Regions from separate parts of the Agarivorans aestuarii genome, predicted to be linked through region 4. Evidence: predicted binding sites of a transcription regulator. Region 4 holds the regulator's gene; each other region holds the start of a gene.
What was found. The regulator sigma-54, encoded in region 4, starts transcription at its own class of promoters, with help from an activator protein. The targets are predictions, from matches to a motif close to GTTGGCACGNNNNTNGNNT.
Positions count from the first base shown of each region.

Region 1 (6,178 bases), 1.4 Mb from region 4:
TGGGTAATATCGCGCTTGGTTAAGCCGTACTGTTCGTTCTCGGCAACCGCCAACAACCAACTATCACGACAAGCGTGCATGCATTTTTTATCCAATGAATAACGCACTGTGTTGCTTTCGGTGGCACAGGCACCGCCTAAAGTATCGTGGCGACCACAGGTATCGGCAGTAATGGTGAGCATTTCGCGACCTAGGTTGGATAACAGTTTTGTACCAGCGGTTAAGTAAACATTGCCTTGTTCACGAATGGTATCCATTGCACTGTATCGCTCGCTGGGATCGGCTGCACTGTAAAACAATGTGTCTGCTGCTTGGTTACCTTCTAAGTCTAAAATTCGCAGCGTTTGACCGGCTTTTAGCTCCTGCATGTAGTAGTCTCCGGCTGGAACCACTTCTCGCTGGCTGGCTTGTTCTGCTTGTAAATCACTTTCTTTGATCATGAATATTATTCCTTGTTTAGCGCTTACAACTAAGCTTCACAACAAGTGCTAGCTTGGCTAACACAACGGTAGCGTTCGGTATTTTCGAAGCCACGACCATTCTCTGGTCTAAAGTTTCGACAGTAGTCGTCTTCGCTCACGGGATCAGCTTCCACCATCGCAACTTCAACACCATGGTTGGGGTATTCACTAGCAGGGTTCATTGGATGAGGGCAAGTTGTCATCAGCACTAAGGTGTCCATTTCAAAACGCAGTTCGATTACATCTCCTGCTTTACTGGCGTTTTGCTCAAACTGCAAATTGCCTTCTGCATCGGCGGCTACTTTACTAAATAGGTTAATGTTAGCTGCCATATCTCGCTTGCCTAAACCATATTTAGCTAATTCAACCAGCATGGCGTCGTAGCCATTTTGTAACCACAAATTACCTTGAGTTTGATAGCTACGCTCGCCCCATTTCTCGGCGACCTTATGTTTGTTTGCTAAGCCACCTACGCTGTCTATCCAGCCGGTATCGTCTCGGGTAATAGAGCAAAACACTCGCCCCATATCGGAGTACAAACAATTACCTTTGGTTAGTTTAAAGGTGTGCTGACATTTAAGGGTATCGGGCGCGTTATAACGCTCTAACAAATCCTTTGGGTTATAAAACAATAGGCTCACGTTAGAAGCCCCTTCTGGGTTAGTAAAACGCAAGGTTTTGCCGGCGGGTACCGTTACCGACCAATGCGCGGCACCGTTTATCACTTCTTGGTAAATAGGTTCTTGGGAAATAGTAGAGTTCATAGATTGTCCTTATTAGGCCACCGACTTATCAATAATCGGCTTCATCTCTTCACTAAAGCGAGCAGCATCGCTGTCTTTGCTAATAGGAATATCGAAGGTGACTTGCGCGCCAAAGCGCTCGGGGTGCTGTGCATCATGACGATGCTTGTCAAACACCCATAGGCGATTGCCTAAGCTAAAACCTTCGGAGAGATCGTGGGTAATCATAAAAATGGTAAGTTTGTGCTCTTGCCACAACTGATGAACTAGCTTGTGCATGTCTTTACGAATGCCGGGATCAAGCGCGCCAAAGGGTTCGTCTAGTAGCAATATCTTTGGCTTTTTCATCAAGGCTTGAGCAATTGCCAAGCGTTGCTGCATACCACCAGACATCTCTGTTGGGTATTTATGCGCGGCTTCCGTTAAACCTACTTTATCTAACATTGCCATTGCTTGGCTGTATGCCTGTTGCTTGGCTTTACCAAATAGACTCGCAAGCACTGGTGCTTTAGCAAATACATCACTTAGCATAACGTTTTGCACTGCCGTTAAGTGGGGAAACACTGAGTACTTTTGAAACACAATGCCACGCTCTGGCCCTGGTTCATTAGGCAACGGTTCGCCATTTAACAAAAGCTTGCCACGGCTGGCAGTTTCATTCCCTAGTAGCAAGTTGAGAAAAGTAGATTTACCGCAGCCAGAGGCGCCTACAATGCTAACAAACTCGCCTTCTTCAACACTTAGGTTTAAGCGCTCTAGCACTACGTTGTCGCCGTACTCTTTCCAAACGTCTATGGCTTGAATGATTGGAGTGCTCATTATGCGTCTCCTTGTGTTTTGTGATACCAAGAAAAAGCATGCACCGACAACTTGCGCAGCAGCCAATCCATTACAAAGGCCAACACACTAATCCACAGCACGTAAGGTAAAATCACGTCCATCGCCAAATACCGGCGAATAAGGAAGATGCGATAACCCAAGCCTTCTGTGGCAGCAATTGCCTCTGCAGCAATCAAAAATAGCCAAGCACTGCCCAAGGTTAAACGAACCGCTTCGATTAGCTTTGGCAGAATTTGCGGAATGACTACCGCAATAATGGTCTGCCAACTAGACGCACCTAAAGTTTGCGCTTTTAAGATCTGTTCATTAGGCAGTGCATCGGTACGCAGCTGCAGGTCTCTAATCATAATTGGGCAGATCCCAATGATGATCAGCATCACTTTAGATAACTCCCCCAAGCCAAACACAATGAACAGAATCGGCAAAATTGCCATGGGCGGAATGAGCGAGATGGCAGTAACCAATGGCGATAGAGGTGCACGTACAAATGGCACCATGCCATTAGCAACTCCCACCATTAAGGCCACTAAGGCGCTGATCCCTACCCCAAGCGCCAAGCGAGTTAAGCTAGCTACCGTATCTGCCAGCATTAAGTATTCGCCGCTACGCTTGCTAGGCTCAAACGCCATGCGGTTAATTGCTTCCACAAAACTCGACATAGCAGGCAATAACTTATCGTTTGGATTGTCTGCTAAACGCGTCTGTGATGCAGCCATGTATAAAGCAATTAGCAGCAAAAACGGTAGTAGGCCCAACATCAGCCGCACAAAGCGGCTAGGTTTTTTATTAATTATGCGAGTCATAGGCAGAGCCTTATAATTTGCCTTCAGCAGCCATATCCATGTACTCGGCTGTAAAGCGAAGTTTTACGTTGCTTGAATCGCCATAAACACCTGATGGAGTTTCGATACCGATAAAGCTAGCATCTGGTGCGCCTTCACCTAACAAACCGTGATGGTGCGAAAACTCGGCTACTTTAGCCATGGTGCTTTTAAGGGTTGCGCTATTGGTAAAATCAACCGCGTCTTGAGGTTGGTAGAACATTTTAGTAGACGCCAATTGCGCATCATACCCGGCCAAATCGGTACCTGATGCTTCAGCCATAAATGCACGAGCTTTCATTGCTGCTTCATCATCACCCGACATAGTTGCCATAATCTCGTACCATGCGCCGGTTAGGGCTTTACCTAGCTTAGGGTCTTGCTTAAGCGTATCGGTATTCACTACTAGCAAGTCGATGATTTCACCAGGGATCTTAGATGAATCGAACACCATGTTGGTATCTGGCATTGCCACAATTTCGCTTAGTAGCGGGTTCCAAGTGGTAACAGCTGTTACATCTTTGGTAGTGAATGCGGCAACTAAATCGGCGTCGGAGGTGTTTTCAACTTTGATATCACGCTCTTTCAAGTCTACTGATTCTAAGGCGCGAGCTAACAAATAATGCGAAACACTTAACTCTACTAAGTTAACTTTTTCGCCTTTAATGTCGGCAAGAGCTTTATCACCTTTAAGTACTACACCGTCGTTACCATTTGAAAAGTCACCAACAATTAGCGCTGTTGAATCCACGCCACTGGCAGCAGGAATAGTTAGTGCGTCCATGTTGGTCATTACTGTGGCATCAAAACCACCGGCGGTGTATTGGTTAATTGACTCGATGTAGTCATTCACCTGCACTACTTCGATATTGATATCGTATTTGTCGGCCCATTTATCAACAATGCCCGAGGCTGCACCATAATCCCATGGCATCCAACCAACATAGATAGTCCAAGCGAGTTTATAAGTTGGTTTATCGTCTGCTTGTGCAGATACAATACTAAGCGCGCTGGCGCTAACGATGGTGGCTGCTACGGCCAAAGTACGGAGTGGAGATTTAATTAGTTTTAACATGGTCACCTCAATGTGGTTATGCACTTTAAAATAAAAACATGAGAGACGTATTTATTGTCATCTCCCGGGCTTTTATCCCTCCGTGTAACCTCTATGAGGTTGACAACTCTCGGTCCAGACACTGCGTTGCAGCCGGAACCCTAGATGTCTATTGCAAATTTTAAGCGGCTCTTGATGAGGCAGAGCCATACATCTCTCATGTCGCATAGTTAAAGTAGCAATGGCTATGCCAACGCTAACACATCCCTCCATTTAGGTATAAATCACTAAATGAAGCCCCAGCAATTGCCACCCTAAAGCACCACAACGGTGCAAATATGTGATTTTTGCACCAAAACTTAATAAAACAAGGGCGTGTTACGCCGTGTGAGAAGAAAACAATATTGTGGCTACAATATAAAGATAAGCAACGAGCAATCTACTGAGATGTTTCAAAGACTTATATTCATCAACAACTTAAGTTAACAAGTGAAACTAACTAGGCCTAAGTAGATCACTTATTGCTTTTGGCTATACCTATTTGATTTTTTATATTTATACTCGAATAACTAATTACATTAGCGTGATGAATTAAGCGTTCTTGATTGGCACTCAGCAAAAAGGAGTTATGCATGAGTAGTATTTTTTCCCCTGCCGTTTATTTAAGTGACAGAGTAGGTTTTAAATACAAGTTCATAATGTGGACTTGCTTGTTTTTAATGCCAATCGTTTATGGTTTTGGGTCAATAATCCTCACCATGAATAAAGAAATAACATTTACCGGGAATGAGTTAGCAGGATACGAGATTGTTAGCCAACTGCCCGGTATCTCCAATTCGGTAGTGAGGCACCAGCATTTAAACACGCTAAGAACGATGGGCGCAGATTACGACAAAGATGAACTCAGCTCTATTCAGCAAGATTTAAACAGCACCCTGCAACAACTAAGCTCACAACTTTCTGGCGATAATAAAACGTCGATGGAACAAGCCCAACAGAGCTGGCAGGCCCTGGCTGAAAGTAAAAGCTCTTTAGGTAAGCTGCTCATTGAGCATGAAGCCTTCCTTAGACAAGTTAGAGCCATCACCTATAGCGTAGCCGCAAATAGTGGATTAACTAGAGATCCAGAAGTAAGCAGTTATTACCTAATAGACATAGCTACCGCCCGTTTACCTATATTACAAAGCAACATAGCTAGGCTAAGAGATAAAGGAGGCGACATTGCTGACTTTGGCATTCTCGACGCTGAAGGTAATGCTGATCTTCAGTTTAGAACCGATAATGCCATCGAAGTGCTTAACGATATGGATAAAGCCTTGGCACAACTGGTATCTTACGATAAACAATTTGAAAATAAACTGGGTAAACAAGCACAGCAAACTACCGAAAGCATAAAGCAAATCGTTAATTTGATTCGCGATGAAATTCTTAAAGACCAACAAGTTAAAACCAATACCGATACTGTTTTTCAGTTTGCCAATAACAGCTTAAGCCAAATCGAAGATTTTACCGCTGCCTCGCTTAGCTACTTTGGCGAAGAGTTAGGTAAGCGTAAAGCCAATGCCGAACAAAAACGAGCCGTTATGCTGTTTGCCCTACTCGGGGTGCTACTAGCATGTTGCTATTTCATGATTGGTGCTTATCTATCCATTAGACGCACCGTTAAACAAATTCGCTATGTAGCAGGTAGGGTTAATCAAGGTGACCTAAGCCAAGATTTAACGGTATATGGTTCTGACGAACTTGCTGACATTGCCCATGACTATAAAACCACCTTAGAAGCCTTACGATCGTTGTTAGAACAAGTTAAGAGCGGCTCCCAAGAAATGTTAATTGCTACCCAACAAATTGATGGCAAATCGCAAGAAGTGAGGGATGCGATTAATCAGCAGCAACTAGAAACACAGCAAGTAGCCACTGCTGTTGCAGAAATGAATGCCACTGTTAACAACATGGCTGAAGATGCGAATAAAGCCGCAGACTCTACCCTAGCCTCCCAACAAGCAGTTGTTAACGGCCAAACGATTGTCAGCGAAACCATTTCAACGATTGGTCTAATAAATGAAGAAGTACTTACCACCTCTACCTCACTCAATCAGCTACAAGAGCAAACAAGCGCAATAGGTGGTGTTATCGATGTCATTAGGAACATCGCCGAACAAACCAATCTTTTAGCATTAAACGCAGCTATTGAAGCGGCTCGAGCTGGAGAACAAGGTCGTGGCTTTGCGGTGGTTGCTGATGAAGTGAGAACCCTTG
Region 1 is NZ_AP023033.1:2,106,781-2,112,958, reverse strand. It holds gene K5609_RS09860 (urea amidolyase associated protein UAAP2) at 1-440, opposite strand, end outside; gene K5609_RS09855 (urea amidolyase associated protein UAAP1) at 470-1,225, opposite strand; gene K5609_RS09850 (ABC transporter ATP-binding protein) at 1,238-2,023, opposite strand; gene K5609_RS09845 (ABC transporter permease) at 2,023-2,847, opposite strand; gene K5609_RS09840 (putative urea ABC transporter substrate-binding protein) at 2,858-3,940, opposite strand; guanidine-I (ykkC/yxkD leader) riboswitch at 4,000-4,095, opposite strand; gene K5609_RS09835 (methyl-accepting chemotaxis protein) at 4,552-6,178, shown strand, end outside.
Region 1: a site for sigma-54 is predicted at 4,156-4,174, ahead of K5609_RS09840 (putative urea ABC transporter substrate-binding protein). Genes of this name have one in related genera too.

Region 2 (6,178 bases), 380 kb from region 4:
AATAATACGGTAACCGGCGTATTATCAATAAGCTCGCCCAAACTCGCCTTGCCTTCTTCGGCTAGCGTCCAGTTTTGGGCTAGTTCAAATGGCTTGGCGTAACGTTTTTTGTATTCATCAAGATCTTCACGGTTATCAAAAACCACCCCGCGTGAGTCTAGAATGAAAATGCGGTCACGCGCCTCTTGGTGGCTAATGCCTTCTTTAAGCAAGCCAGCAAATATTTGGTCGGCAACACCTACGCCGCCAGCGCCTGCACCGTACACAGCGTAAACTTGCTCACCAAGGGTTTCGTTTTTAATCTTAGTAGCGCCAATCACGCCAGCCAAAACTACAGAACCGGTACCTTGAATATCATCGTTAAATGATGGCAATTCGTCTTCATACTTAGATAAGTTATCGAAGGCATTAGACTTACTAAAGTCTTCCCATTGCAATACGGCTTCTGGGAAGTGCAGCTTAGTTTGCGCCACAAACTTCTCGATGAAGTCTTGGTACTCTTGACCACGCATCCGTTTTTGCGGAAGGCCTAAATACATAGGATCGTTGAGTAAGTCTTGATTATCGGTACCTACATCAAGCGCAATCGGCAAACAACGAGCAGGGTGAATACCCGCGCCTAAGGTATACAGTGACAACTTACCAATAGGAATACCCATACCACCAATGCCTAAATCACCGAGACCGAGAATACCTTGGCTGTCGGTAACCACAATAATCTTAATATCTTTACCGGCGAAGTGGCGCGCCATCTCGCCCATTTGGTCGACATTCTCTGCGGTAATGTATAACCCGCGGTCTTTTTGATAGCGATGGCTAAATTCCTGACAGGCCTTACCCACTGTTGGGGTATAAATAATCGGCGCCATTTCTTCGATATGGCGTGATACCAATGCATAAAACAAGGTTTCGTTTCTGTCTTGCAGTGCGCGTAGGTATTGGTATTGCTCAATGTCGCTACAAGCACTTAAAAAGCCTTGGTAAACACGCTTTAATTGATCTTCAAAGGTTTGCGGCTTGGGAGGCAACAAGCCCGCCAAATTAAAGGCTTCGCGCTCTTCAAAACTAAAAGCTGAGCTTTTATTTAAAGTACGATCGTTAAGTAATGCGTTACCAGATATTGAAACAGGGCGAAACTCGTTACCGTTTTCGTCTTTCCAACGTAAATATTTACCAGCGGCCATGGTGTCCTCCGAGACAGCACGTGAGAATAATTAGCTAACTGTAAATGATAAATGATCAGGCCGATTCTGTACGCTATTTCATTAAAAAATAGGAAAATTTCTCTGTTTAAAACGCCGGCAGGAGTTTTTTATCTCAAGACAACTACACCAAATGCCAATCTGTGAGATACAATTAAGCATCCGCTTTTTAGAATTAGCCCCCGCATTGAAACAATCAAGCTTTGAAGTAAAACGTAATTTCATTATCAGACTAGGCAAGGCCTTACATAAATATGGTACGCCGGCGTTTCGCTTAGAGTCACACCTAAGTAATGTCGCTGAAACCTTAGGCCTAAATGGCTATTTTTTAGTTACTCCTACCTCACTCACTTTTGTACTTTGGGCACCAGACGATACTCAAGAATATAACTATGTGATGCGAGTAAAGCCCGGTGAAATCGATTTAGGTTTATTGGCCCGTACCAATCAGCTGGTTAAAAAAGTAACCGAAGAAGAAATCAGTTTGGCCGAGGCCATAGAGCGGCTAAACCAAATGGCCAATCAGCCAGCTTTACACTCTCCTTGGGTAATTTGCTTGGCCTTTGCCATTACTGGCGGCGCATTTGCCATGTTAATGTCGGCCAATTGGAGCACCATTATTTGGTCGAGTTTGCTTAGTTGTATTTCATTTTATTTGGCTTATCGCGCCGAGCACTCTAAAGGGGTACATGAAGCCTTGGAGCCAGTGGCTGCACTGCTCTGCTCCTTTGTGGCCGTTGCTATTTCTCAGTTTGTGCCCGATGTAAACATTCCCATTGTGGTGCTTTCAGCGATCATTATTTTCATACCAGGTTTATCACTCACCCTTGGTTTAAGTGAGTTAGCCGCGCGCGAACTTATATCGGGTACGGCAAGGGTAATGGACGGCATTATGGTGTTGTTTAAACTCTATTTTGGCGCGGTGTTAGGCATGGCCTTTGGTGCGCTAATTTGGGGGCAGGTTGATCTTCAATCTAGCTTTGTTAGCACCTGGTGGATTAAGTGGCTAGGTGTGGTGTTGTTGTCCTTAGGCCTTAGCGTGGTATTTAAAGTACGCGCTAAAGATTTACCTTGGGGCATTCTTTCGGGAGTGATTGCCTATGCTGCCGCCTTTGCTGGCAGCGCTTACCTAGGCGAAGCATTAGGTCCTTTTGTAGGTGCCTTTATTGTGGGTGTATATGCAAACCTATTTGCCAAGTTAACCAAGTCTCCTGCATCGGTGGTATTGCTGCAAGGCATAGTATTATTGGTACCGGGTAGTAAGGCTTATATCAGCTTAAATTCATTGGTACTAGGTGAGTCAATGGTGAGCATCCCCAATATTGGTTCGCAAACATTTTTGATATTCATGTCGATTGTGGCGGGAATTTTATTTGCTAACGTAGCGGTACCGCAACGTAGCTCGCTATAAAGAAAAAGGCGCTTAAGCTAGCACAGACTTAAGCGCTGGAAAATTATCGAGGATTAAAACTGCTACAAACTAGACCAAATCGCAGAAAAATTGGCCCCCGACAGCGTCCTAAAATTGGATCGGTTCACGAAAACATAAAGGAACTAACTATTCAGCTACTTCGCTGTTTTCAGGGTCTTCAGGTTGAACGGAAATTTCAAGGTTTATGAATTCTGCTTGGCTTAATACACCATCCTGGTCTGTATCAAGCTCACTCCAAACTTCAGTAAGGATTGGTAGTTCGGCAGCTTCTTCCATGCTTACCACCAAATCTTGGTTGGTATCTAGGTCTTTGAACACTTCACTATTTGCCGAGGCTAGGCTGGCTACAAATAGCGCTAACACTGGAAAGCTATACTTCAAGTTCATAAGAAACTCCTTGTTTAACATCTACTTCACTAAATGGCCGCTAACTAGGTTTAGCGGTTGACGAACTACATATAGCAAAGGTCAAACCAACTTTTAAAAAACCTTTAAAATCAAACCTATAACCACAAATCACGGTCGCAATTTAAATGCCAGCGTCGCCTACAAGCGACACCTAAATAGTGATAAAAGCCAAAACCGACGAGTTATGCGGCTTCAAGCTGTCTCTTATCTACGTCACCGCTGTGCTCAATTCTCACACAAATAGAAAAACCTGCATAAATTCAGTCATATAAACAAGCGATGGCGATTAATATATGGACTGCTACACTGGCTGAATACGCATTAAAAAAGGATTTAGCATGTTTACTCGCAGCCTCATTGCATCAACACTAATAATTAGCGGCTTTTGCTACTCAAATAGCCAAAGCGCCGATGCTTATGCCCCAGAGTTAGCCAGCGGAGTGCAGGCTAAGACCGAGGTCACTGCCAAAAAATTCATGGTGTCGGCTGCTAACCCCTTAGCGGTTGAAGCCGGTTATGAGGTGCTAAAAGCAGGCGGCAACGCCGTAGATGCAATGATTGCCGTACAAAGCGTACTAGGCTTGGTTGAACCGCAATCCTCAGGTATTGGTGGCGGCGCTTTTGTAGTGTATTACGATGCAGCCAAGCAACAACTCACCACCTTTGACGCCCGAGAAACCGCCCCTTCACAAGTTGATGCTGGCTTGTTTTTGGACCAACAAGGTAAACCACTAAAGTTTTATGATGCGGTGGTAGGTGGACGTTCAGTAGGCACACCTGGAGTTATCGCGCTGTTTGAAGAAATGCATCAGCGTTACGGTAGCAGCAAATGGCAAGATTTGTTTAAACCGGCAATCGGCTTAGCCAAAGAAGGCTTTAGAGTGAGCCCGCGATTGGCTAAGCTAATTGCTGGCGACGCTGAACGGCTGGGCCGCTACCCAGAGGCTCGTAACTACTTTTTTGATGACTCAGCCGAGCCTTTACACGAAGGGCACTTACTACAAAACCCTGATTACGCTAGCACCTTACAGTTGGTCGCAGAGCAAGGCGCTTCAGGTTTTTATCAAGGTGATACCGCCAAAGCAATTGTTGCCGCGGTTGGGCAATTCAATGACAATCCGGGTTTGCTTAGTAAAAAAGATCTAGCTAATTACCAAGTAAAACAGCGCCCTGCCCTTTGCTCTGCTTACTTTCAATACTCAATATGTGGCATGGGGCCACCGAGTTCAGGCGCAAGTACCCTTGGACAGATCCTCGGTATTGCTGCACATTACCCCTTGGCAGATTGGGGACCTAATAATCCACAAAGCTGGCGTATTCTCGGCGATGCTTCTCGCCTAGCCTTTGCGGACCGAGGCGCCTACCTTGCCGACAGTGATTTTGTCGACGTGCCACTTAGCAACTTACTAAGCCCTGAGTACCTCGCCAAGCGCGCTAAGCTGTTAAGTGGTGATAAAGCCTTAACCTCAGTAAGCCCTGGCGAGTTGCCTTTAAACGCCTATCGCAGCATAGACCAAAGCCTAGAACTTCCTTCTACCACTCACATCAGTATTGTGGATGCCCAAGGCAACGTATTGTCGATGACCAGTAGCATTGAGAATGCCTTTGGTTCGAGAGTATTTGTAAAAGGATTCTTACTAAACAATCAGCTGACTGACTTCTCATTTGTCGCTGAGAAAAACGGTAAGAAAGTGGCGAACGGAGTCGCAGCCAATAAACGCCCTCGCTCTTCTATGGCGCCAACCATTGTTATGGAAAACAAACAGCCAATTATTGCCATTGGCTCACCGGGCGGTAGTAGCATTATCGGCTATGTAGCACAGAGTTTAGTTAACCACTTAAGCTGGGGAATGAGCCTACAACAAGCGGTTGAACAGCCTCATTTAAACAATCGTTTTGGCACCTTTGAGTTGGAAGCCAATACAGCCGCTGCAGATCAGCAATCGGCTTTAGAAGCCTTAGGCTACAAAACCAAAATCAAAGATATGACTTCGGGTTTACAAGGCATAAGGATCTACCCCGATAGGTTAGAAGGTGCGGCTGATCCGCGCAGAGAAGGTATTGCCAAAGGGGATTGATAAAAATATGTTAAAAGCCCAACAATCTCGCTACACTCATTATCTTCTATACTAGAAGGGCTAAAGTTGTTAGCCAATATGGTATTAGCTGATAAGGAAGGTTGATGTTAAAAAAGAAACTCTTAGGCATGCTTGTTTTACTTTTTTCATCACTGTTATTAAGCGCCTGTGGTAGCGACAATTCGAACGCAAAAATTGCGGTAGATGCAGGCCAAAACCTAATGGTTAACGAAAACCAAGCGGTAGAAATTAGCGGAACCTTAAAAGATCCAGATATGCAGCTCTCAGAGGCTATCTGGGAGCAGCGTTCAGGTATAGCGGTTGATTTAACTAACTCAAATGGTTTGCTGTTAAGCTTTATTGCCCCCTCTGTTAACCAAACTGAAATACTACGTTTTGAATTCAGCGCTAGCACTGAAGCGGGCAAGGTATATTCCGACACCCTTGACGTTACGGTACTTAACTTCAACCAAGCGCCACAAATTATTTTGGCTGCATCACGCCAAGTTGCTGAGTTGCAAACGATAGCGCTACAAGCCCAAGTGAGTGATGCCGACAGCCAACTAATTAGCTATCAGTGGCGGCAAATACTGAGCGACAATCAAACTCCACTAAACACCACAGAGACCGATAAAGCAGATTTAAGTGTAGATATTCCCGCACTTAGTTCAGTACAGAGTTATCAGTTTGAACTGAGTGCTACGGATGAGCAACAAGCCACTAGTAGCAAAGAAATCACGGTTAATGCTTACCCTGCATTACAAGGTAGGGCTGTAGATGACCCAATTAGCCAATCTACTGTTAGTTTAAAAGATTGGCATAGCGGTGCGCTAATAGCACAAACTCAAACTGACGAGTTGGGATACTTTGAGTTTTTGCTAGATACTGACAGTCGTGATTTTTTGGTTGAAATTGATGGCGGTCAGATAAACGGCGAAGCCTTTGTTGGCCGTATGAACAGCGCATGCGAGTTCAATGATCGCCGCCAATGTAACGTCACCCCCATATCTAGCTTAATACTTAGCTACGCTGCTAGAAACGACTTACAAGACCTTAGT
Region 2 is NZ_AP023033.1:1,132,189-1,138,366, reverse strand. It holds gene K5609_RS05285 (NAD-dependent malic enzyme) at 1-1,184, opposite strand, end outside; gene K5609_RS05280 (threonine/serine exporter family protein) at 1,390-2,613, shown strand; gene K5609_RS05275 (EF-hand domain-containing protein) at 2,761-3,021, opposite strand; gene ggt (gamma-glutamyltransferase) at 3,381-5,120, shown strand; gene K5609_RS05265 (Lcl C-terminal domain-containing protein) at 5,225-6,178, shown strand, end outside.
Region 2: a site for sigma-54 is predicted at 3,094-3,112, ahead of K5609_RS05275 (EF-hand domain-containing protein). Genes of this name have one in related genera too.

Region 3 (6,178 bases), 2.1 Mb from region 4:
TAACAAAACTTTATCAAGCTGTTCAGTCGCTTCTAGATAGCTTTTTTGCTCAAGGTGAATGCGAGCAGCCAAAAGGTGACTTGGCGTGTGCTGTTTGTTTACTGCTGACAAGGTGTCTAAGATTTGTAGCGCTTCTTTAGTGCTGCCCTGCGCTCTCAAGACCACCGCTTTGTTAAAGCTAGCGCCTACATTATTGGGATTGTTTGCTAACACTTCATCAAGATAACGCAGTGCCAATTCTGCCTGTTCTGTCTTGATGTAATAAGCAGCAATCAAGTTTTGAGCATTGGCATTGTTTATGTTTCTGGCAATTAAACTCTCAATTACCGGGCTAGCTTGGTCAAACTTGTTCAGTTCTAAAGCTAATTCGCCTTTCAACTGTAACCACTTTATCGGCGCGTTATCCTCGGTAAAAGGAAGCTCGTCCAACAAACTTAAGGCCCGCTCGGACTCTCCACTCGCCCTAGCCAATTCGGCGTCCAAAATCACCATGTAATTAGAGTCACTATGGTAGGCACGAATTTGTTCGAAAGCTTGCTGGGCAGCTCGTAACCTACCGGAATCGATGTACAAATAAACCAATTGAACCGACAAAGCTAAGTCGCGAATAATGTAGTCAAAATGATCTTGCAAAAGTAGCTGCAGCTTGTAGGACTCGTTGTTGCGAAAATACAGTTTAGAAAGCATTCGGGTAGCCCCGAGATCACTTGGCTTTTGACGCAAGTACTGGCTCAAGTACTGTTGGGCTTTTTCGTCGTTTTCTAGAATAAATTCCGAAGCACCCTGAATGAACAGCAAGGTATTAGCGTCGGTTAGCTCGTCAGTTTCTGCCGCAGAAACCTTTTGGGATAAATCCGCTAAGGCCTGTTCTGCCATTTCGGTATTGTCTTCACCCGCAAACAAGGTTGCGCCAATTAATATTGCAGTTGGGTCATTGGGTGTTTGTTCTTGAATTTGCTTCAAGTAGCGCTTAGCTTGCTCTGTTTGATTAAGCTTAAGGTGAGTCATCACTAAGCTGCGCAAAATTTTGGGGTCTTGAGGGTCCAGCTTATAGGCAGTTTGATAATGTTCTAAGGCAAGTGTTAGGTTTTTCTGGTTCGCAGCCAAATCCCCTTTCAATAACCAAGTTCTCTCATTGTTCTTAGCTATTTGTAAGGAACGTTCTATCCATTGCTCAGCAAGTACATACTCTTTTTGTCTCAAATATAAAGTGGCCAAGGTATTCATAGCGCTAGGTTTATTTGGTATAAGCTTGGTTGCTTGCTCAAATTCACTACGTGCTAATTCGGGCTGAGATTTCTGTAAGTAAATTCGACCGCGCAATAACTTCCATTCAAATAGTGTAGGTTTTGAAAACTCGTTGATTCGCTCTTCAAAGGCCAGCAACTCGTTAGTTTTACCCTGCAACATCAGAATATTACCTAGAAGTGGCAATACCAAGTTAATGTCAGCGCCTAAAGCTAAGGCTTCTTCTAACTGCTTTTCAGCAGAGCCTAAGTTATTCGCGTTAAAGTATACTTTTGCGAGTAACAGTTTTGAGGAGAGATGTTCGGGGTTAGCTTTTAGTGCATTTTTTAAATGGATGAAGGCTTCATTCTCTTCTCCACTATGGAAAGCTTTAACTGCAAGTTCGTATTCATTAGCCTGCTGATCAGCAAAGCTAAGATTTGTGGCACACAGTAAACACAGGGCTACCAAAAATTTGTTCATTATCAAAGCTAATTCCTTGTTGCTTCAAGGGCTAGTCAATTAAGCCTTAAACAGTATCTAATGAACAGGTGGTAAAAAAAAGACAAAAAAATACGAAATACACAGTATTTCGTATTTTTGTTTATACAGGAAAAGGAAGTATTGCTTAAGCTTGGCGCTTTCTGCTGCGTAATGCGATTCCAAATAGGCCCGCTGCAAACATTAGTACAGTGCCTGGCTCAGGTACGCTTGTTACTGGTACTTGCGGGCTGTTAGTTGATACACCTGCCAGCTTAAAGCCATCATTGTTACTAGACCAACCCAAATTTCCGAAGACTGGGTTGTAAGCACCAATCAACCAATATTTTGAAGCCGCACTAGAGCTAATAGCTTGATAAGCAAAATCATCTGCATTGCTAACCTCTGCTTCAGTGGTCCAACCCAATCCGGCTAAATCAGCCCAGGTATTGTTGTACAAAGCAGGAGCGTCATTGCCAGAGTATGCTAATACTGATACATCAGCATGGCTTGATTGACTGTTAGTGCCATAGTCTTCGCTAGCCCAACCTAAGGTAAAGCCAGCTAGGTTAACTGCTTCATCAAAGCTTAGAAGCACCATGTCAAAGTCATTGCCATAGCTATCAATTGAGTGCTGAGGTGTACCGCTTTCATTATCGCGGTTGTAAGACATTAAACCCCAGCGGCTACTATAAGTTAGTTTAGTTGTTCTTAAGGTTGAATCTGCAGGACGCCCTGTATCAGACCAGCCTTGAACACTAAGGCCATCTAGGTCAAGCGTGTTGCCATAACCGTTACGGTTGCCACCGTTTAATGTGCCGTCATCAAAATCCCAAACTTGTTCAGCTGAGAACGCAGACAACGAAACCGCGCAACTTGCTACTAATAAAATTTGTTTAAACACAGTGCCCCCAAAATAGCAGTATGTATATCTTTAATATCACTAAGCAGATTAAAGCAAAAAGCAAGCCAAGATAAATAACTCTTTATATACAGCAACTTAAATAATATATTTAAATTATTATTGTCATATTGTAAAAAATACCGACAACAATTGCTGAGTTTTTGTGCTTATTGCTAATCAATGCATCAAATAAGTGACAAAACTTCTATACGAAAGAGTAACATTTGCGCTCAAAAAACACACTACCAATAGCGTTCTACCGTCACTTGTCCTGGCTTTCGTCGAAGGTTTTTCTTTAAGCCTTTATTCTCAAGTATGCTTTGAGCATCAGTGATCATTTGCGGATTGCCACACATGATCACCTGAGAGTCTTGTGCATTAAGACTAAGCCCTACTGCATCCTCTAGTTGATTCGCTTCCAGTGCAGCTGGGATCCTGGCCCTGAGCGCGCCGGCGCAATCTTCTCTGGTTACCATTGCTTGAAAGACAATTTTATCCGCTTGCTCCTTTAAGTACTTATCAATCAGCTCTTGATAAGCAATGTCCTTAGCTTTTCGTACACCGTAAACCAGCACAATTTTTTCGAACCGCTCCCAAGGCTCTGGAGTTTCTAACATTGAGAAAAATGGGCCTATTCCGGTGCCCGTGCCAATTAACCAAAGGTGCTTAGCCAGAGGGACTTCGTCTAGTACCATAAAACCTGCTGCTGCGGTTGAAACTTCAATGCTATCGCCAGCTTGCAACAAGTGTAGATTGGGTGACAGCAGCCCATCTTCCACCTTAATAGCCAGTATTTCTAAATAGCCTGTGTTGGGAGGGTTAACCAGCGAGTAAGCACGGGCAATACGCTTTTCGTCTCGCATTTCAGACAACTTGATAAACTGCCCCGCCACAAAAGGATCTATCTCTGCTTTAATGCGCAAGGAAAACAGTTCATCGTTCCAATCAATACGTTGAATTACTTTACCTTCAGTCCACATAGTTGCTCCTGTTGTAAAACGTCTTTCACTCTTTTGACGCTATCACATCACCGTGGTGTTCTACAAAAATCAGTTCACTAGTATCAAAGCCGAGTGCTTTAGCTTGATGTACTAAATCGGTACGAATGGCGTGTGATAGCTCGGGGCTTCTGGCCAACAACCACAAATAATCTCGGTTTGGCCCTGCCACTAGAGCATATTGATAGTCTTTTTCATCTAAAGCAAACACCACGTAAGCGCCGTAAAATGGCCTAAAAAAAGAAACTTTGAGATGAGCTACGTTTGGCTCGCCGACGAACTGCGCTACACCTTCTGCTTCAAACCATTGGTGGTCTTGCTCGGAAAAGCCTTTATTGAGAACCGATACTTTACCGTCATCACGCAGGGCATAAGTCGCGGTAACATGGCTCATGCCGCGTTCAAAAGAATGATCCAAGCGCGCTATTTCGTACCAAGTGCCTAAGTACTTATCTAGATTGAAATTCTGAACAGGTTCAATCCCTTCAGGCTTAGAACTGCAAGCACTCAATGCTAGCATAGCAATGATAATTAACACTTTTTGCATACAACCTTCCTTTCAGTTTGGCGCTTTAAACCCTAAAACCACAATGCGGCTACGCAGCCTACTAAGGTCATCACAAACAAAAACCACTTAAGTGTATTAGCGGCAGCTTTTATGGCAAATTTAACCGCGTAATGTGCGCCAATAATGTAACCTATGGCCAATACCAACCCCGGTAGCCATAACACTTGGTCCCGTGCAATAAACACCACCAAGGCCACACTAGTAAAGGCGATGGTACATACTAATTTAAGCGCGTTAGCCCTGACTAAATCGTAGCGCAAACTCCCAGCCAACGCGGCGACCAAAATAAACCCCACCCCAGCTTGTACAAAGCCGCCGTAAAAACCGGCGATAGCCAAACTCCATTTAGCCGAGGGAGTATCTTTCATTTTACGCGCTTCAGTTCCTGCCTCGGGAGCAACAACACTAGGTTTAATCAGCATTAATGCCGCCATCGCCAGCATGGCGCCAAGCAACAAATATTTAATGATCCATGAAGGAGCATAGGAGGCCGCTACTGCGCCAACCAAACCACCCACTAAGGTTGGCCATAAAATGGGAGCGACATCATCAGTATCCAATTTACCGTGTTTTTTGAAGCCCAATACCCCAGTTAAACACTGCAAAAAAATACCCACCCTATTAGTTGCATTTGCAACCTCTGCTGGAATCCCCATTACCATTAACGCAGGAAGTGTTAGATTCGATCCCCCTCCCGCCAAGGTATTGATAACTCCAGCAAATAATCCTACTGTGAGTAATAACAATCCATGATAAATTGTGAAATCCATTTAGCGCCTCATTAGCCCTTTGGTAAGTTTGACCTTATCACTGACGCAAGCTTTATTCAGTAGCAGATTTTTATCTTTAGTCTAAGCTGAGATTTTTCTATGCCAGAATTAAGCTTAACGTTATATGGATATAAGTAGTAAAAGGAATGGTTCAGTGAACTACGATTACAGCATTATTGGTGGAGGCATCGTAGGCCTTGCCAGCGCTTTAGAACTGATTAAGCGAAAACCTAGCGCCAAAATAGTGCTACTAGAAAAAGAATCCTCACTCGCCTTTCATCAAACAGGCCATAACAGCGGCGTAATTCATGCTGGCGTTTACTACCAGCCAGGCAGCCTAAAAGCCGAATTCTGTAAGCAGGGTTTATTAGACACCATCAGCTTTTGCCAACAGCACGACATTCCCTACTTGCAATGCGGCAAGCTACTCGTGGCCACCAATCAACAAGAATTGAGTGATATGCAGGCGCTCGCCACACGCTGTGAGCAGAATGGCATTGAGGTAAAACCGCTTAACGCCAAACAACTGCAGGAAATAGAACCTAACATCGTTGGCCTAGGTGCTTTGCAAGTAAAAGACACCGGCATCGTTAGTTACCCTCAAATCTGCCAAAAACTGGCCGAGTTATTTCAACAAGCGGGCGGCAAAATTTTGCTGTCTCACCAAGTGACAGGCTTGAGCGAACAAGCCGACAAGATATTGATCGATACGCAGCATGGTCAAATAAGTAGCCAATACCTTATAGCCTGTGGCGGGCTTATGGCAGATCGGCTATGCAGCATGCTTAAGCTAGATATCGACTTTCAAATTGTTCCTTATCGTGGCGAATACTATCAATTACAACCTCGTCATAACCAACTGATTAAACACCTTATCTATCCCATTCCTAATCCCGACTTACCGTTCTTAGGTGTTCACCTCACCAAGATGATTGATGGCAGCGTGACCGTTGGCCCCAATGCCGTGCAAGGCTGGTCAAGAGAGGGTTATAACAAGGGTTCCTTTAACCTTGCAGATACCAAAGAAATGCTCGGATTCAAGGGGTTCTGGAAGGTGGCTAAACAGCATTTTCGTAGCGGCCTTAGCGAAACTAAAGACTCCATGTTTAAATCTGGCTATTTGCAGCGGGTTAGAAAATATTGCCCTGGCTTAAATATTCATGACCTTCGCCCTTATCCTAGCGGCATTCGGGCTCAAGCAGTGTTAAGAGATGGAACCTTGGTTCACGAC
Region 3 is NZ_AP023033.1:3,292,009-3,298,186, forward strand. It holds gene K5609_RS15310 (tetratricopeptide repeat protein) at 1-1,710, opposite strand, end outside; gene xdp1 (exosortase-dependent surface protein XDP1) at 1,856-2,611, opposite strand; gene K5609_RS15320 (ferredoxin--NADP reductase) at 2,854-3,591, opposite strand; gene K5609_RS15325 (lipocalin family protein) at 3,617-4,156, opposite strand; gene K5609_RS15330 (sulfite exporter TauE/SafE family protein) at 4,189-4,947, opposite strand; gene lhgO (L-2-hydroxyglutarate oxidase) at 5,102-6,178, shown strand, end outside.
Region 3: a site for sigma-54 is predicted at 2,663-2,681, ahead of xdp1 (exosortase-dependent surface protein XDP1). Genes of this name have one in related genera too.

Region 4 (6,178 bases):
TGTTGCTAAGCGTGTATTAGAGATTGAAAGCTTGGGTATTGATAACCTTCACCAGTATATCAACCAAGACTTTACCGCCGCTTGCGAAATGATTTTGGCCTGTAAAGGTAAGGTAATTCTCACTGGCATGGGTAAATCGGGTCATATCGCCAATAAAATTGCTGCTACTTTAGCTTCTACTGGCACCCCGGCCTTTTTTGTTCACCCTGGCGAAGCATGTCATGGCGACTTAGGCATGATTGCCGCCGACGACATTGTATTAGCCTTATCTAATTCGGGTGAATCTGAAGAAATCTTATCGCTTTACCCAGTATTTAATCGTATTGGTGTGCGCTCTATAGCCATGACCAGCAATCCGAGCTCGTCAATGGCCAAGCTGGCTAACTACCATTTGTGCATCTCGGTTCCTCGTGAAGCTTGCCCCCTAGGTTTAGCGCCAACGGCAAGTTCTACCGCCACATTAGTTATGGGTGATGCCCTAGCAGTAGCCCTGTTAGAAGCTCGCGGTTTTACCGCCGATGACTTTGCTCTATCTCACCCTGGCGGTACTTTAGGTAAAAAACTGCTATTGAGTGTGAGTGACTTAATGTTAACTGGGGAACAAATCCCACTGGTAACAGTCGAACAAACTATTCGCGAAGCCTTATTTGAAATTACCGCCAAAGGCTTAGGCATGGTGGGCGTACTTAACGCCGAGCAACAACTAGCCGGTATTTTTACCGATGGAGATTTACGCCGTATTCTTGATCAACGCATCGACATTCACGACACCCCAATAGGCCAAGTGATGACCGAAAACCCCAAGGTGATAGAAGATACTTGGCTAGCTTTCGATGCCTTAAAACTGATGAAGGCTAAATCAATCAATGGCTTGTTTGTGCTCAAGGACAACACTGTAGTCGGTGCGTTTAATATGCATACCTTGTTGCAAGCTGGAGTTTATTAGTGAGCATTAACACACCTTATGGCGAAGTAAGCCAAAGCAACTTTGATGCAGCGTCGAAGATTAAACTGTTAGTGTGCGATGTAGATGGCGTGTTCTCCGATGGCCGCATTTACATGGGTAACGACGGCGAAGAACTAAAAGCTTTTCATACTCACGACGGCTTTGGCATTAAAGCACTGCTTAATATTGGTATCGAAGTCGCCATTATTACCGGCCGCCAATCTAATATTGTGCAGCATCGTATGCAGGCTTTAGGCATTACTCGCATTTATCAAGGTCAACAAGACAAACTGGTGGCCTACCAACAAATGCTGGAGCAACTGTCATTACGCCCTGAAGAAGTCGCCTATATTGGCGATGACGTGGTAGACACTCCAGTGATGCGCGCCTGTGGTTTAGGTGTGGCAGTACAAGACGCCCATCCATTGTGTAAACAAAGCGCCCACTTTATTACCCAAACCCGCGGCGGCTTTGGCGCGGTGCGAGAGCTTTGTGATTTACTATTACAAGCCAAAGGCGAGTTGGATAATGCTCAAGGTATGAGCGTATGAATCGCCCCACTTGGTTTTTTGCTAGCCTATTTGTGCTGGCCTTGGTGCTGTGGCAACTCAGCCCCTCAGAAACAGAGCAGTTAAGTGCCAAGCGTGAAGCGAGCAAACCAAACTTTGTTGCAGAAAAACTCTACAGCGTAAGCTTTGGCGAGAACGGTAGCCCACGCTATCGTATCTACGCTGAGGAAATGGAGTTTTTTGAACAACTTAAGCACACTACTTTTGCTCAACCCAAGATCCTAGTGTACCCAGATCCTAGCCAACCTGTATGGCAAATTGTGGCCGATCACGCTACAGTACAGCAGCAGCAAAACGTCATTTTAAATGACAATGTAGTAATTAAAAATTTGAGTCGAGGCGAGTATGTTCGCGACTTAATAACCGAAAGATTGGAGATCGATCTGCAAACAGAAACCATGAGCAGCGATCAACCTGTTACCGTATATGGCCCTTCATACGAACTGTATGGGGTTGGCATGGACGGTGATTTAGCCAACGAAATAGTGACTTTATTAGATGATATCGAAGCGGTTTACCACAATCCACAAGAGTAAGTTAGCCCTTGCCGCTAGCTTGTTTATGCTTTCTTGGGGTTCACAAGCACTAGAAGACGACTTCAATAAACAAATTATTGTTGATGCTGACCGTCAACAGGTCAACATCAAAGAAAACCGAGTAACTTTTTATAATAATGTAGTGGTTACTCAAGGTTCGATAAAAATGCATGCCGAAGAACTGAGTGTTATTGGCAGTGAAGAAAAAGGTAGTGAAGTGATGATCGCCAAAGGCGAGCCTGCTACTTTTTATCAGTTACTTGATAGTGGCAAACCAATCGAAGCAGAGGCTAACGAAGTGCGTTACGACTTAAAAACCCAAACGCTAACACTCACTACCAATGCCCAACTCAAACAAGAAGAGAGCTTGGTAAAAGGTAACATGATCAAATACAGCATCAATAAACAAGAAATGGTGGCACAAGGTGACGAAAATAGCCGTGTAACCACCATTTTCCAGCCTCAGCAGCTTGAAGAGCTTACGCCCAAGGAAGACCAGCAATAATGAGTACCCTAATTGCTGAAAACTTAGCTAAGGCCTACAAAGGTCGCAAGGTAGTCAAAAACGTAAGTTTAAATGTAGAAACAGGCAAAATTGTCGGTTTACTGGGGCCAAATGGTGCCGGTAAAACCACCACTTTCTATATGGTGGTGGGTTTAGTGCCACGCGACCAGGGTCGAATTCTCATCGACGATGATGATATATCTAGCACAGCGATGCACACTCGCGCACGTAAAGGCATTGGCTACCTTCCACAGGAAGCCTCTATTTTCCGCCGTTTATCGGTTGAGAAGAACATCCTTGCGGTGTTAGAAACCCGTAAAGACTTAGATAAAGAGCAGCAGATAGGTGCACTAGATGACCTATTAGAAGAGTTTCATATTGGTCATATTCGTAAAAATCTCGGCATGAGCTTGTCGGGCGGTGAACGTCGAAGAGTCGAGATTGCCCGTGCGCTCGCGGCTGCGCCTAAGTTTATTTTGCTTGACGAACCCTTCGCTGGGGTAGATCCTATTTCTGTTATCGATATTAAAAAGATCATTGAACACCTACGTGATCGCGGTCTAGGTGTACTCATTACCGACCACAATGTTAGAGAAACTCTCGATGTTTGTGAGCATGCCTATATCGTTAGCCAAGGCGAATTGATAGCCTCAGGAAAACCAAAAGAAATTCTTGAAAACGAGCATGTGAAACGAGTTTATCTCGGTGAGCAATTCAAGCTATAGTTAAAGTAGTAAGTTTTCAAAAAGACAATAAGAAGAAGGAACAGCGGTAGTTAATGAAAGCATCTTTGCAGTTGCGTCTTGGTCAGCAGTTAACCATGACCCCCCAGTTACAACAGGCCATTCGCTTACTCCAGCTTTCAACGCTGGATTTGCAGCAAGAGATTCAAGAGGCTCTGGAAAGTAACCCTCTACTTGAGGCGGATGAGTCTCACGCGAGTGATGGTGACGCAACTGACGCGAAATCAGCCAATGAGAAATCTACCGAAGCTGAATCCACAGCGGATATAGACAATAGTCAAATTGAAGCTGGCGATGCCATTAACCAAGAAACCGTCTCCGATGACCTACCGGTTGATTCCACTTGGGATGATATCTACAGCGCCAGTTCAGCCCCAGCTAGCTCTTCTAGCGGCGCGGTGAGCGATGACAACGACATGGTGTTTCAAGGCGAAACTGTCGACTCACTACAAGACCACTTATTGTGGCAAATGCAACTCACGCCATTTAGTGAAGTGGACCAAGCCATTGCCTTAGCCATCATTGATGCTGTCGACGCATCAGGTTACCTCACTCAAGATTGTGAGCAACTACTCGAAGGCCTACGTTCAAGCGCCAATAACGACTTAGACGTAGAGCTAGATGAAGTAGAAGCGGTACTAAAACGCATTCAGCACTTTGACCCTGTTGGCATTGCCGCCCGCTCCCTGCAAGAATGCCTACTAATTCAACTAAGTCGCTTTGCCGAAGATACCCCATGGTTAGTTGAAGCCAAAGATGTAGTATCAAACCACATTGATGTTTTGGCCAATCGTGACTTTCGCTTACTGGCCCGTAAAACCAAGCTTAAAGAAGATCAATTGCGCGAAGTTATGCGCTTGATTCATACCTTAGAGCCGCGCCCAGGCAATGCAGTAGAGCCTAATCAAGCACAATATGTGATTCCCGATGTATCGGTAGTCAAGCGACAAGGCCGTTGGGTAGTTGAACTCAACCCAGATGCAATGCCTAAACTACGGGTAAACTCTCACTATGCTTCATTAAGTAAAACCTCTAATGCCACCGATACCCAGTTTATCCGTAGCCATTTACAAGAAGCCAAGTGGTTTATTAAAAGTATTGAAAGCCGTAACGAAACCCTACTAAAAGTATCCAACTGCATTGTTCACCACCAACAAGCATTTTTTGAATATGGCGAAGAAGCCATGAAACCAATGGTATTGAACGATGTTGCCGAAGCCGTAGAAATGCATGAATCGACCATTTCTCGGGTAACCACCCAAAAATTCATGCATACACCTCGCGGCATCTTCGAGCTTAAATATTTCTTTTCTAGCCATGTGGCTACCGATGGTGGTGGTGAATGCTCATCAACAGCCATTCGTGCATTAATTAAGAAACTGGTAGCTGCCGAAAATACCAGTAAACCACTTAGCGATAGCAAAATTGCTGATATTTTGGCAGATCAGGGGATCAAGGTGGCAAGACGTACGATTGCTAAATATCGTGAGTCTTTAGCAATTCCACCTTCTAACCAACGTAAGAGCCTTATCTAAGGCCAATAAAAGGGGAAGATATCTATGCAAATTAACCTTACTGGACACCACGTAGAAATAACTGAGTCTTTGAAAGAATATGTCCACACCAAGTTTGCCAAACTCACCCGACGATTCGATCAGATTAACAATGTTCACGTCATTTTAAACGTAGAAAAACTGAACCAAATTGCTGAAGCAACATTGCACCTTAACGGCGGCGAATTATTTGCAACCTCTGAGCATTCTGACATGTATGCCGCCATCGACAGTCTGATTGACAAGCTTGACCGCCAAGTCATCAAACATAAAGAAAAACTCAACAAACGTTAATCACCCCAATGCAACTAAATAAAGTACTTAGCTTGAACTGCACTCTCAGTGCAGTTCAATGCTCTTCAAAAAAGCGCGCCCTAGAAATAGTCAGCGAATTGGCTGCTAAACAGCTTGATACCACCACCCAATGCATTTTCGAAAGCTTGTTAAGTCGAGAAAAAATGGGCAGTACTGGTATTGGCCAAGGCATCGCTATTCCTCACGGTCGTATCGATAACCAACATCAAGCCACTGCGGTTTTCTTACGCTGCGATCCACCCATTTCTTTCGATGCTATTGATAATAAACCAGTAGATTTGGTTTTTGCGCTACTGGTTCCCGAAGATCAATGTAAGCAGCATCTTAATACTCTTGCTCAAGTAGCTGAAAAACTTAACGATAAGCAGGTATGTAAACAACTTCGTTGCGCACAAAGTGATGACGAATTGTACGACATCATGGTAGCCTAATACTCTAATCAGCCTTAGGGATTATCATGGAACTGATCATCGTTAGTGGGCGCTCGGGTTCAGGAAAAACCGTCGCCTTAAGAGTATTAGAAGATCTTGGCTACTACTGCGTCGATAATTTGCCAGTAGTACTATGGCAATCGCTCATCGATAACTTAACAAAGACCTATAGCAAAGTTGCTATTAGTATCGATATTCGTAACCTCCCTGATGAACTTTCTCCAGTTGGGCAGCTCATTCGAGATGCCAGTCCCGATGTGAACTTACTGAGCATCTTTTTGGATGCAAAAGACGAAGCGCTGATCCGCCGTTACAGTGAAACACGCCGAGTTCACCCACTTAGTCGAAGCGACTTATCCTTAGCTGAAGCTATAGAATCAGAGACCGAGCTATTAGCGCCTATTTCTAGAAATGCAGATTTACGCATCGATACCTCACGTTTATCGGTGCACGAGCTAAGTGGCTTGATTCGCTCGCGGGTTACCGGCGATCAGCAACAACAGTTGATTTTGGTCTTTGAGTCTTTTGGCTTTAAGAATGGCGTGCCTAACGATGCCGACTACATGTTTGATGCGCGTTT
Region 4 is NZ_AP023033.1:751,814-757,991, reverse strand. It holds gene K5609_RS03550 (KpsF/GutQ family sugar-phosphate isomerase) at 1-946, shown strand, start outside; gene kdsC (3-deoxy-manno-octulosonate-8-phosphatase KdsC) at 946-1,497, shown strand; gene lptC (LPS export ABC transporter periplasmic protein LptC) at 1,494-2,051, shown strand; gene lptA (lipopolysaccharide transport periplasmic protein LptA) at 2,077-2,556, shown strand; gene lptB (LPS export ABC transporter ATP-binding protein) at 2,556-3,281, shown strand; gene K5609_RS03525 (RNA polymerase factor sigma-54) at 3,335-4,834, shown strand; gene hpf (ribosome hibernation promoting factor) at 4,859-5,146, shown strand; gene ptsN (PTS IIA-like nitrogen regulatory protein PtsN) at 5,155-5,598, shown strand; gene rapZ (RNase adapter RapZ) at 5,625-6,178, shown strand, end outside.